DNA from 2 places in the Luteibacter aegosomatissinici genome. Region 1 is predicted to be linked to the other one. Evidence: predicted binding sites of a transcription regulator. Region 1 holds the regulator's gene; the other holds the start of a gene.
The links. The regulator sigma-54, encoded in region 1, starts transcription at its own class of promoters, with help from an activator protein. The targets are predictions, from matches to a motif close to TGGCACGNGCNTTGC.

Region 2: flgB (flagellar basal body rod protein FlgB) is a predicted target of sigma-54. The motif match lies at 2,331-2,345, and genes of this name have one in related genera.

Annotation. Positions count from the first base shown of each region.
Region 1 covers NZ_CP095742.1:1,046,897-1,051,106, reverse strand. The annotation lists gene lptA (lipopolysaccharide transport periplasmic protein LptA) at 1-485, shown strand, start outside; gene lptB (LPS export ABC transporter ATP-binding protein) at 490-1,209, shown strand; gene L2Y97_RS04625 (RNA polymerase factor sigma-54) at 1,321-2,802, shown strand; gene hpf (ribosome hibernation-promoting factor, HPF/YfiA family) at 2,921-3,268, shown strand; gene hprK (HPr(Ser) kinase/phosphatase) at 3,398-4,210, shown strand, end outside.
Region 2 covers NZ_CP095742.1:3,754,505-3,758,714, reverse strand. The annotation lists gene L2Y97_RS22435 (methyl-accepting chemotaxis protein) at 1-1,129, opposite strand, end outside; gene L2Y97_RS16900 (chemotaxis protein) at 1,282-2,199, shown strand; gene flgB (flagellar basal body rod protein FlgB) at 2,386-2,805, shown strand; gene flgC (flagellar basal body rod protein FlgC) at 2,802-3,215, shown strand; gene L2Y97_RS16885 (flagellar hook assembly protein FlgD) at 3,227-3,883, shown strand; gene flgE (flagellar hook protein FlgE) at 3,905-4,210, shown strand, end outside.

The sequences.
Region 1 (4,210 bases):
TGGCGAAGAAGTCCGATCGTAACGAAGTCGTCCACGTCGACTCCAAGACCTTCGATGGCTCGCAGCAGCCGCAGGGTATCGTCATCTACACCACCAAGGTGGTGATCACCCAGGGCACGCTGAAGATCACCGGCGACAAGGCCACGGTGTACCTCAACGACGATAACTCGGTGAAGCGCGCCGTGATCGATGGCACGCCGGCCACGGTGCAGCAGCAGGATGAGCAAGGCAACTGGATGCACGGCCGCGCCAGCAACATCGATTACAACAACGAAACCAGCATCGCGATCCTGACGGGCAACGCCCACATCGACCAGCCCAACAAGGGCACGTCCGATGGCGACAAGCTCACATACAACACCGACGACAGCACGATGAAGGGCGAGAGCAATGGCTCTTCCACCATCCATATGACGTTCCAGCCGAAGAACCAGCAGGGCGCCGCTCCTGCTGCGGCCCCGGCCGACACCACGAAGAAGCCCTGACACGATGCTTTCAGCCCAAGGCCTGCAGAAGCGGTTCCGCGCCCGCCAGGTAGTGCGTGATTTCGCCTTCTCCATCCGCGAAGGTGAGGTGGTGGGCCTGCTCGGCCCCAACGGCGCCGGCAAGACCACCTGCTTCTACATGGTGGTGGGCCTGATCCCCGCCGATGGCGGCCAGATCAAGCTCGACCAGCAGGACATTACCGGCCTGCCCATGCATGCGCGTGCCAAGCTCGGCATCGGCTACCTGCCGCAGGAAGCCTCGGTGTTCCGCCGCCTCAGCGTCGCCGACAACATCCTCGCCGTGCTCGAACTGCGCGAGAACATGACGCAGAAGCAGCGCGAAGACGAACTGGAAAGCCTGCTGGATGAACTGAAGATCGCGCACATCGCCGAGCAGAAAGGCATCAGCCTTTCCGGTGGCGAGCGCCGCCGCGTGGAGATCGCGCGCGCACTCGCCGCCCGCCCGCGCTACATGCTGCTCGACGAACCGTTCGCCGGCGTCGATCCGATTTCGGTAGGTGAAATCCAGCGCATCGTGCGCCACCTGAAGGAACGCGGCATCGGCGTGCTCATCACCGACCACAACGTCCGCGAAACCCTGGGTATCTGCGACCGCGCGTACATTCTCAACGATGGCGAAGTGCTCTCTCGCGGCACGCCCCAACACATCCTGGCGGACGAAAAGGTCCGCGAGGTGTATCTGGGCCGTGAATTCCGGATCTGAGGCGGCTTACGCGGTACACGAAATCGGCCAGCCGGCCTAGGCATCCGGCCCGCTGGTTTCGGGGGGCCGCGTGGGGTTAGGATGGCTCGGTAACCCGATCTTGCGAAGGTAATGAAACCCGGACTTCAGTTTCGCCTGCATCAGCAGCTCACGCTGACGCCACAGCTCCAGCAGGCCATCCGCCTGCTCCAGTTGTCGCAGCTGGAGCTTGAGGCCGAACTCCGCCAGATAGCGGAAAGTAACCCGCTGCTCGAGTTCGCCGAAGATGCCGAATCCGAAGCGGATGGCGCCGAGGAAAGCACCAGCTTCGACGAGGCCATGGAATACCGCGCGCGCGACGAGCAGCCCGTCAAGGCCACGCGCGAAGAAGAATCCACCGCATCCCCTTCCGAAGAGCTCGCTCCCGAGTGGGACGACGACCGCTTCCACGGCGAGGCCGGCGATTACGCGGGCGGGCCCTCGCGCAATGGCAGCGGCGACGAAGAAGGCTTCGAGCCGCAGAACGCCGCCCCGGAAAGCCTGCAGCAGCACCTGGAGTGGCAGCTCAACCTGTCCCAGTTCACGCCGCGTGATCACGCGATCGCGACCGCCATCATCCACGTGCTTGATGAGGACGGTTACCTGCGTGACGGCCTGGACGCGGTGCAGGCGGCCCTGCGGGAGTTCCACGCCGATCTCGACGAGATCGAGGCCGTTCGCAAGCGGATCCAGCGTTTCGATCCCACGGGCATCGCCAGCCTGGACCTGCGTGACTGCCTGCTGTGCCAGCTCAGCCAGTTTGCCGAAGAAACGCCGCAGCGCGGGCTCGCCATCCGCATCGTTACCGATGAAATCGAACTGCTGGCGCGCAACGACACCGGCAAGATCGCCCGGCGGCTGAAGGCGGCCGAGGCCGACGTGGCGGTGGCCGCATCGCTCATCCGCAGCCTGGACCCACGCCCCGGCGCGGCCCTGGATGCCACCCCGGTGGAGTACGTCGCACCCGATGTCTACGCCCGCCGTGAGAGCGGCCGGTGGAAGGTAAGCCTGAACCCGGATGCGCAGCCCCGGCTGGGCCTGAACCAGCATTACTGCAACCTCATCGCCCGCGCCCGTGGCGATGACGCCACCTGGATGAAGGGCCAGCTGCAGGAGGCCCGATGGCTCCTGAAGAGCCTGCAATCCCGCGCCGAAACCCTGACCAAGGTGGCCGAGGTGATCGTCCGCCGGCAGAGCGCCTTCCTCGATTACGGCCCCGAGGCCATGCACCCGCTGGTGCTGCGCGAGGTGGCCGAAGAGGTGGGCATGCACGAATCGACCATTTCCAGGGTCACCACGCGCAAGTACATGCACACGCCGCGCGGTACCTTCGAGCTGAAGCACTTTTTCTCGAGCGGCGTGGCCACGGAAGACGGCGGCAGCGCGTCCGCGACGGCCATCCAGGCCATGTTGCGCAAGCTGATCACGGCGGAAGATCCGCGTCGCCCGCTGTCCGACCAGGCCCTCGCGGAGGAACTCCATCGACGCGGTATTCAGGTAGCCCGCCGTACGGTAGCCAAGTACCGGGAAGCGATGCGCATCCCCAGCTCCAGTGAACGCGTGCGCGCCGGCTAAGCGGCGCGGAACCCCATCGGAGGATCACGGTCCCACGTACAACGGTTCAGGAGTGGCACACGGCCATTCCCATCTCGCCGCCACCGAACGGCGGCACCCTCAGCAAGAAGGAGGCGTCATGCAAATCCAGATCAGCGGCCAGCACATCCAGATCACCCCTGCCCTGCGCGAGCGCGTGGAACAGCAAATCGGCCGCTTCGAACGCCTTTTCGACAACATAACGGCCCTGGATGTCGTGCTATCGGTGGATAAGGCCGAGCACAAGGCGGGCGGCACCCTGCACTGTTCGGGCACCCGGCTCCATGCGGAAGGCCTGGCGAGCCAGCAGGACGGCACGATCGGTGACCGCATGTATGCCGCCATCGACGAGATGATCACCAAGCTCGCCGACCAGCTGAAGAAGCACAAGGAAAAGCTCAAGGACCACCACAACAATGAGGTCCGCGAGGCCCGTGCCGCCAGCTAAAGCCCGCCAGCGGGCCTGTGGCACAATATAAGCAAGCCGGCACCCCCGTGTGCCGGCTTTCTTTTTGACAGGAACCCCCGCGTGGATCGGCTCACAGCCCGACAACTCTTCGACGGCGTCCATGAACGGATGGCCCTGCGCTGGATCGCGGGCATGCGGGGCGAAGCCCGTGTGCTGGAGCCCAACGCCAAGCTGAGCCGCCGCCCGTCCCTGGTGGGCTATCTCAACGTCATCTATCCCAACAAGATCCAGATCATCGGCACCGAGGAGCTCAACTACCTCGATGGCCTGGATTCGCGCCAGCGCTGGGAGGCCATCCACAAGATCGCCGCCTACCAGCCGGCCGCGCTCATTGTCACGAAGGACCAGGCCATCCCGCCCGACCTGCGTGAAGTGGCCGAGGAAACCGATACGCCCCTGTGGCAGAGCACCAAGCGCGGGCACGAACTGCTCACCTACCTGCAGTACCACCTGGCGCGCACGCTCGCGCCGCGGGTCACGTTGCATGGCGTGTTCCTCGAGGTGTTCTCCATCGGCGTGCTGATCACCGGCGACCCGGGCTCGGGCAAGAGCGAGCTGGCCCTGGAACTGATCAGCCGCGGCCACCGCCTGGTGGCCGATGACGCCACCGAGTTCACCCTGATCGCACCGGATGTGATCGACGGCGCCTGCCCCGAACTGCTGCAGGACCTGCTCGAAGTGCGCGGCCTGGGTGTGCTCAACATCCGCGAGATGTTCGGCCATACCGCCGTGAAGCCTTCGAAGTACCTGCGCCTGGTGATCCACCTCAAGCCGCTGAAGGATGGCGAGGAAACGGATGCCATGACCCGCCTGACCGGCGATGTCAGCCGCCGCAACGTGCTGGACGTGGACGTGCCCAAGATCACCATCCCGGTCGCCCCAGGTCGCAACCTTGCGGTGCTTGTGGAAGCGGCCGTGCGC
Region 2 (4,210 bases), 2.3 Mb from region 1:
CCCGGCGAATACGCAACTGGTCGATGCAGCGCATAAGCGGCGTCGTATCGAGCCAGCGGCGATCCAGGCCAGCCGGGTCGCGCGCGGCAAGCTCCACGGCAAAACGAAGCCCCTGGCAGGCCTCGCGGATCATCTGGCTCAACGTAGCGGCGTCGAGTGCGCCCTCGGTTTCCAGCTTGGCAAGGCCAAGACGGTGAGCGAGCACCGTGGCGCGTGCGGCCGAGTCTGCCTGGCGGCGTACTTCGTTCGCGACGCGGCCCAGGGCGGATTGATTCGTTTGCACGGTGGCGACGCGCCCCTGTAGCGCGCCAAGGCCCTGGCGGGCGGCGTCGAGATTGCCGCGTGCGCCGCGGACGGCCTCGTCGATGCGGCCCATGGCCGCCTGCATGCCTTCCACGCCGGCCTGGGTGGTATCCAGGCGGCGCAAGCTGCTCTGCACGGCATCGTCGAGGTGGTGGGAGAACTCACCCACGGCATGGGTCACCTGATCGATCTCTGCGGTCGCCTGGGTGGTTTTCTCGGCCAGTTGCTTCACCTCGTCGGCCACGACCGCAAAGCCGCGGCCGGCCTCACCGGCGCGCGCGGCTTCAATCGCCGCGTTCAGCGCCACGAGGTTGGTCTGGTGGGCAATATCCTGCACGGCGGCTGTGAGCTTGCGGATCGCCGTGAAGTATTCGGAGAACTGTGCGTGGTTGCGGCTCATGCCGGCCAGCGCACTGCGCAGGAGGCGAAGCTGGCCATCCAGATCGCCGGCCGTCGCGACGCCTTGGGTGCCCACGTCGCTCACGGAGGCGACGCCCGCATGCGCGTGATCCACGGCTGTCGAAATTCCGCCGCTGGCTTCCGTCAAACGGCTGGCGCCATCGCGTGCAGCATCCACCGTCGTCCCCAATTCCTGAAGGGTGGCGCCGAGCGCGTGGGCGCTCGTCAAGGCCATGCCCTGCTGCTCGATCGCCTGGATGGTCGTGGCGGCGGCGGTGCGCGGCTCGGCCTTCGGCGGGTTCAGCAAGGTCCCCAGCGCGCTTGCGGCGGCCGGGTACTGCGCCGAAAGGGCCCGGACACGCGCGGCGTCGCCGCTGGCGGCGGCGTGGGCGAGGAGGCGAACGTGCTGGCTCCAGAGCAGGGTCATGTCGTACTTGCGCTCATCAATAAGGGTCGCCCACTACATCGGTAGCGAACGGTGGTACTTGAGCCAAGCAATCCCCGTGCCACAAAAAGGCATAAAGAACGCGGGTGGCGCGCCGATACCCCAGCGACGCCTTTCCCTATGCAGTAGCCCCCATGGCCCGACCGCTCCTCGATACCGTGGAAACCTTCACCCGCCTGGCGGGCCACAATCGCGTGGCCATGCTCCTGTTCCGGCTGGGTGACAGGCAGGCCTTCGGCATTAACGTGTTCAAGGTACGCGAGGTACTGCGCCGGCCGCGGCTGGAGCGCATGCCCAGCATGCATGAGCTGGTTTCCGGCAGCTTTGATTACCGCGGGCAGACCATTCCGGTCATCGACCTGGCAGCCGCCATGGGTTATCCGCCGCTGGCCAGCGTGGATAGCGCGCACCTTATCGTCACCGAATTCAGCCGGTCGGTGCAGGGATTCCTGGTATCGGACGTGGACCGGATCGTCCACGTGGATGGGGCCAACATGGCCGCTCCGCCGCCTGCGCTTGGCTATGGCGCCCGTGTGAACGCCGTGACCCGGCTCGATGGCGACCTGCTTGCCGTGGTCGATGTAGAGCAGGTGCTGGCGGCCGTTAACCCGCAGCAGGTCGAGATCTCCGACAAGGTGCAGCAGGCCGCCCACGTGCAGCAGGGCGGCAACCGCCGGGTGCTGGTCGTGGATGATTCCCTGGTGGCCCGCACCCAGCTCGCCGACCTGTTCCGCAAGCTGGACCTGGAGTGCCTGCTCGCAAAGGATGGCGCCGAAGGCCTGGACATGTTGCGTAGCCTGGCCATGGGCCCGGACGCCGAGCGGGTGAACCTGGTCGTCTCCGATATCGAAATGCCCTCGATGGATGGTTATGCGCTGACCCGCGCGATTCGTGAGGACGCTCAGTTGCGGGGCCTGCGGGTCCTGCTGCATAGCTCATTGAGCGGTGTGTTCAACGAGGCCATGGTCGCCCGGGTGGGTGCCGATCGCTTTATCGCCAAGTTCCAGCCCGAGGTACTGGCGACCGCGGTGCTGGAGCTGTTGCCGGCCTGACCGGCGCGACGGCGCAACGTCGGCAGACCCCGGATGCGCGGCGTCGGAAAACTGGCGCCGGACCGACGACGGGCTGGCGGTTGAACCCACGAACGGCGCTACGGCGCCGTTTCGCGTTATGGGGCAGGGCGTGGCACGCGTCTTGCTGATCCCCATGGGCCAAGACCCAAGAGGGGGCCCACGCCCATGATCGACAAACCAGATCCGCTGCTCGGCATGCACCCACAGGCACTCGGCCTGTGGCAGCGCCGTGCGGAAATCATCTCGTCGAACCTCGCCAATGCGGATACCCCGGGCTTCCTCGCCCGCGATGTTGACTTCCGCAAAGCCCTTACGGCGGCAAGCGGGGCCGAGGACGGTAACCAACTGCAGATGGCGGCGACGGAATCCGGCCATATCGGCGGTAACCCCACCTACGCCCTGGCCGATGCCGACCAGCTCAAGTACCGCACCGCCACGCAGCCGTCCATGGATGGCAACACCGTGGATACGCAGGTCGAGCAGGCCCAGTTTGCTGGCAACGCCATCCACTACCAGGCGTCGCTGAGCTTCATCACCGCGCAGATTCACATGATGCGCACCGCCATCACCGGAGGCAGCTCATGAGCCTGCTCAAGATCTTTGACGTGGCTGGCTCCGGCATGGCCGCGCAGTCGGCCCGCCTCAATACCACCGCCAGCAACATGGCCAACGCCGATAGCGTGGCCAGCAGCGAGGCGGGTGCCTACCGTGCCAAGCAGCCGATGTTTTCCTCGGTGCAGGCCATGGTCAACGGCCAGATGGAGAACGAGGGTGTCCGCGCCATGGGCATCACCGAAAGCCAGGCGCCTGTGCAGGCCCGCTACGAGCCTTCCAATCCCATGGCGGATGCCGACGGCAACGTCTGGCAGAGCAACGTCAACCCGGTCGACGAGCTGGTCAACATGATCTCCGCGTCGCGCTCCTACCAGAACAACGTCGAAGTCATGAACAGCGCAAGGCAGCTCATGCAGAAGACGCTCGACCTCGGCAAATAAGGCCTTCCATCATGACCACCGTCAACGGCACCAGCAGTACCAGCGGCACCAGCAGCACCAGCGGCAGCTCGTCCCAGCTGCAGCAGCAAACGCTCGATCAGTCCGATTTCCTGAAGCTGATGGTCACCCAGATGACCAACCAGGACCCGACCAAGCCAATGGACGCCAATGACATGGTGGCCCAGATGGCGCAGTTCTCCCAGGTGGCCGCTACCCAGGAACTGCAGTCCTCGTTTGACACCTTGTCGTCCAACCTCACTGGCGATCAGTTCGTGCGCGCGGCGTCGCTGGTCGGCAACGATGTCCTCGTGCCGTCGAGCGCAGGCAAGCTCACCGATTCGACGCTTTCCGGTGCGGTCAACGTACCGACGTCGGGTACCTATGTCAGCGTCCAGATCAAGGACAGCGCCGGCAACGTGGTCCGCACCATTCCCATGGGCCAGCCGGATGCGGGCCTTCAGCAGTTCACCTGGGATGGCAAATCCGACGACGGTACTCAGCTCGCGGATGGCGTCTACCAGATCTCCGCCACGTCCGGCACCACGGCTGCCGACACGTTCATCAAGGGCAAGGTGGAAGGCGTTGGCGCCTCCGGCACCGACGGCACGTACGTGCAGGTGGCCGGTTACGGCGGCGCCCTGCTCAGCCAGATCGCCCAAATCCTGTAATCCCACCGAGGACCTACCTCCATGCCTTTCGATATCGCGCTCAGCGGCATCAACGCTGCTTCAACGGACCTGGAAGTCACCGCCAACAACATCGCCAACACCAGCACCGTGGGCTTCAAGGGCTCGCGTGCGGAGTTCTCGCAGGTGTATTCGGTGGCCGGCCAGAACCTTTCCGCCACGGCCAGTGGCAACGGCGTACGCGTCACCAACATTGCCCAGCAGTTCAGCAACGGCAACATGACGCAGACCGGCAATTCGTACGATATGGCCATTAGCGGTACGGGCTTTTTCACCCTGCGCGATGGTTCGGGCTATTCGTACACCCGT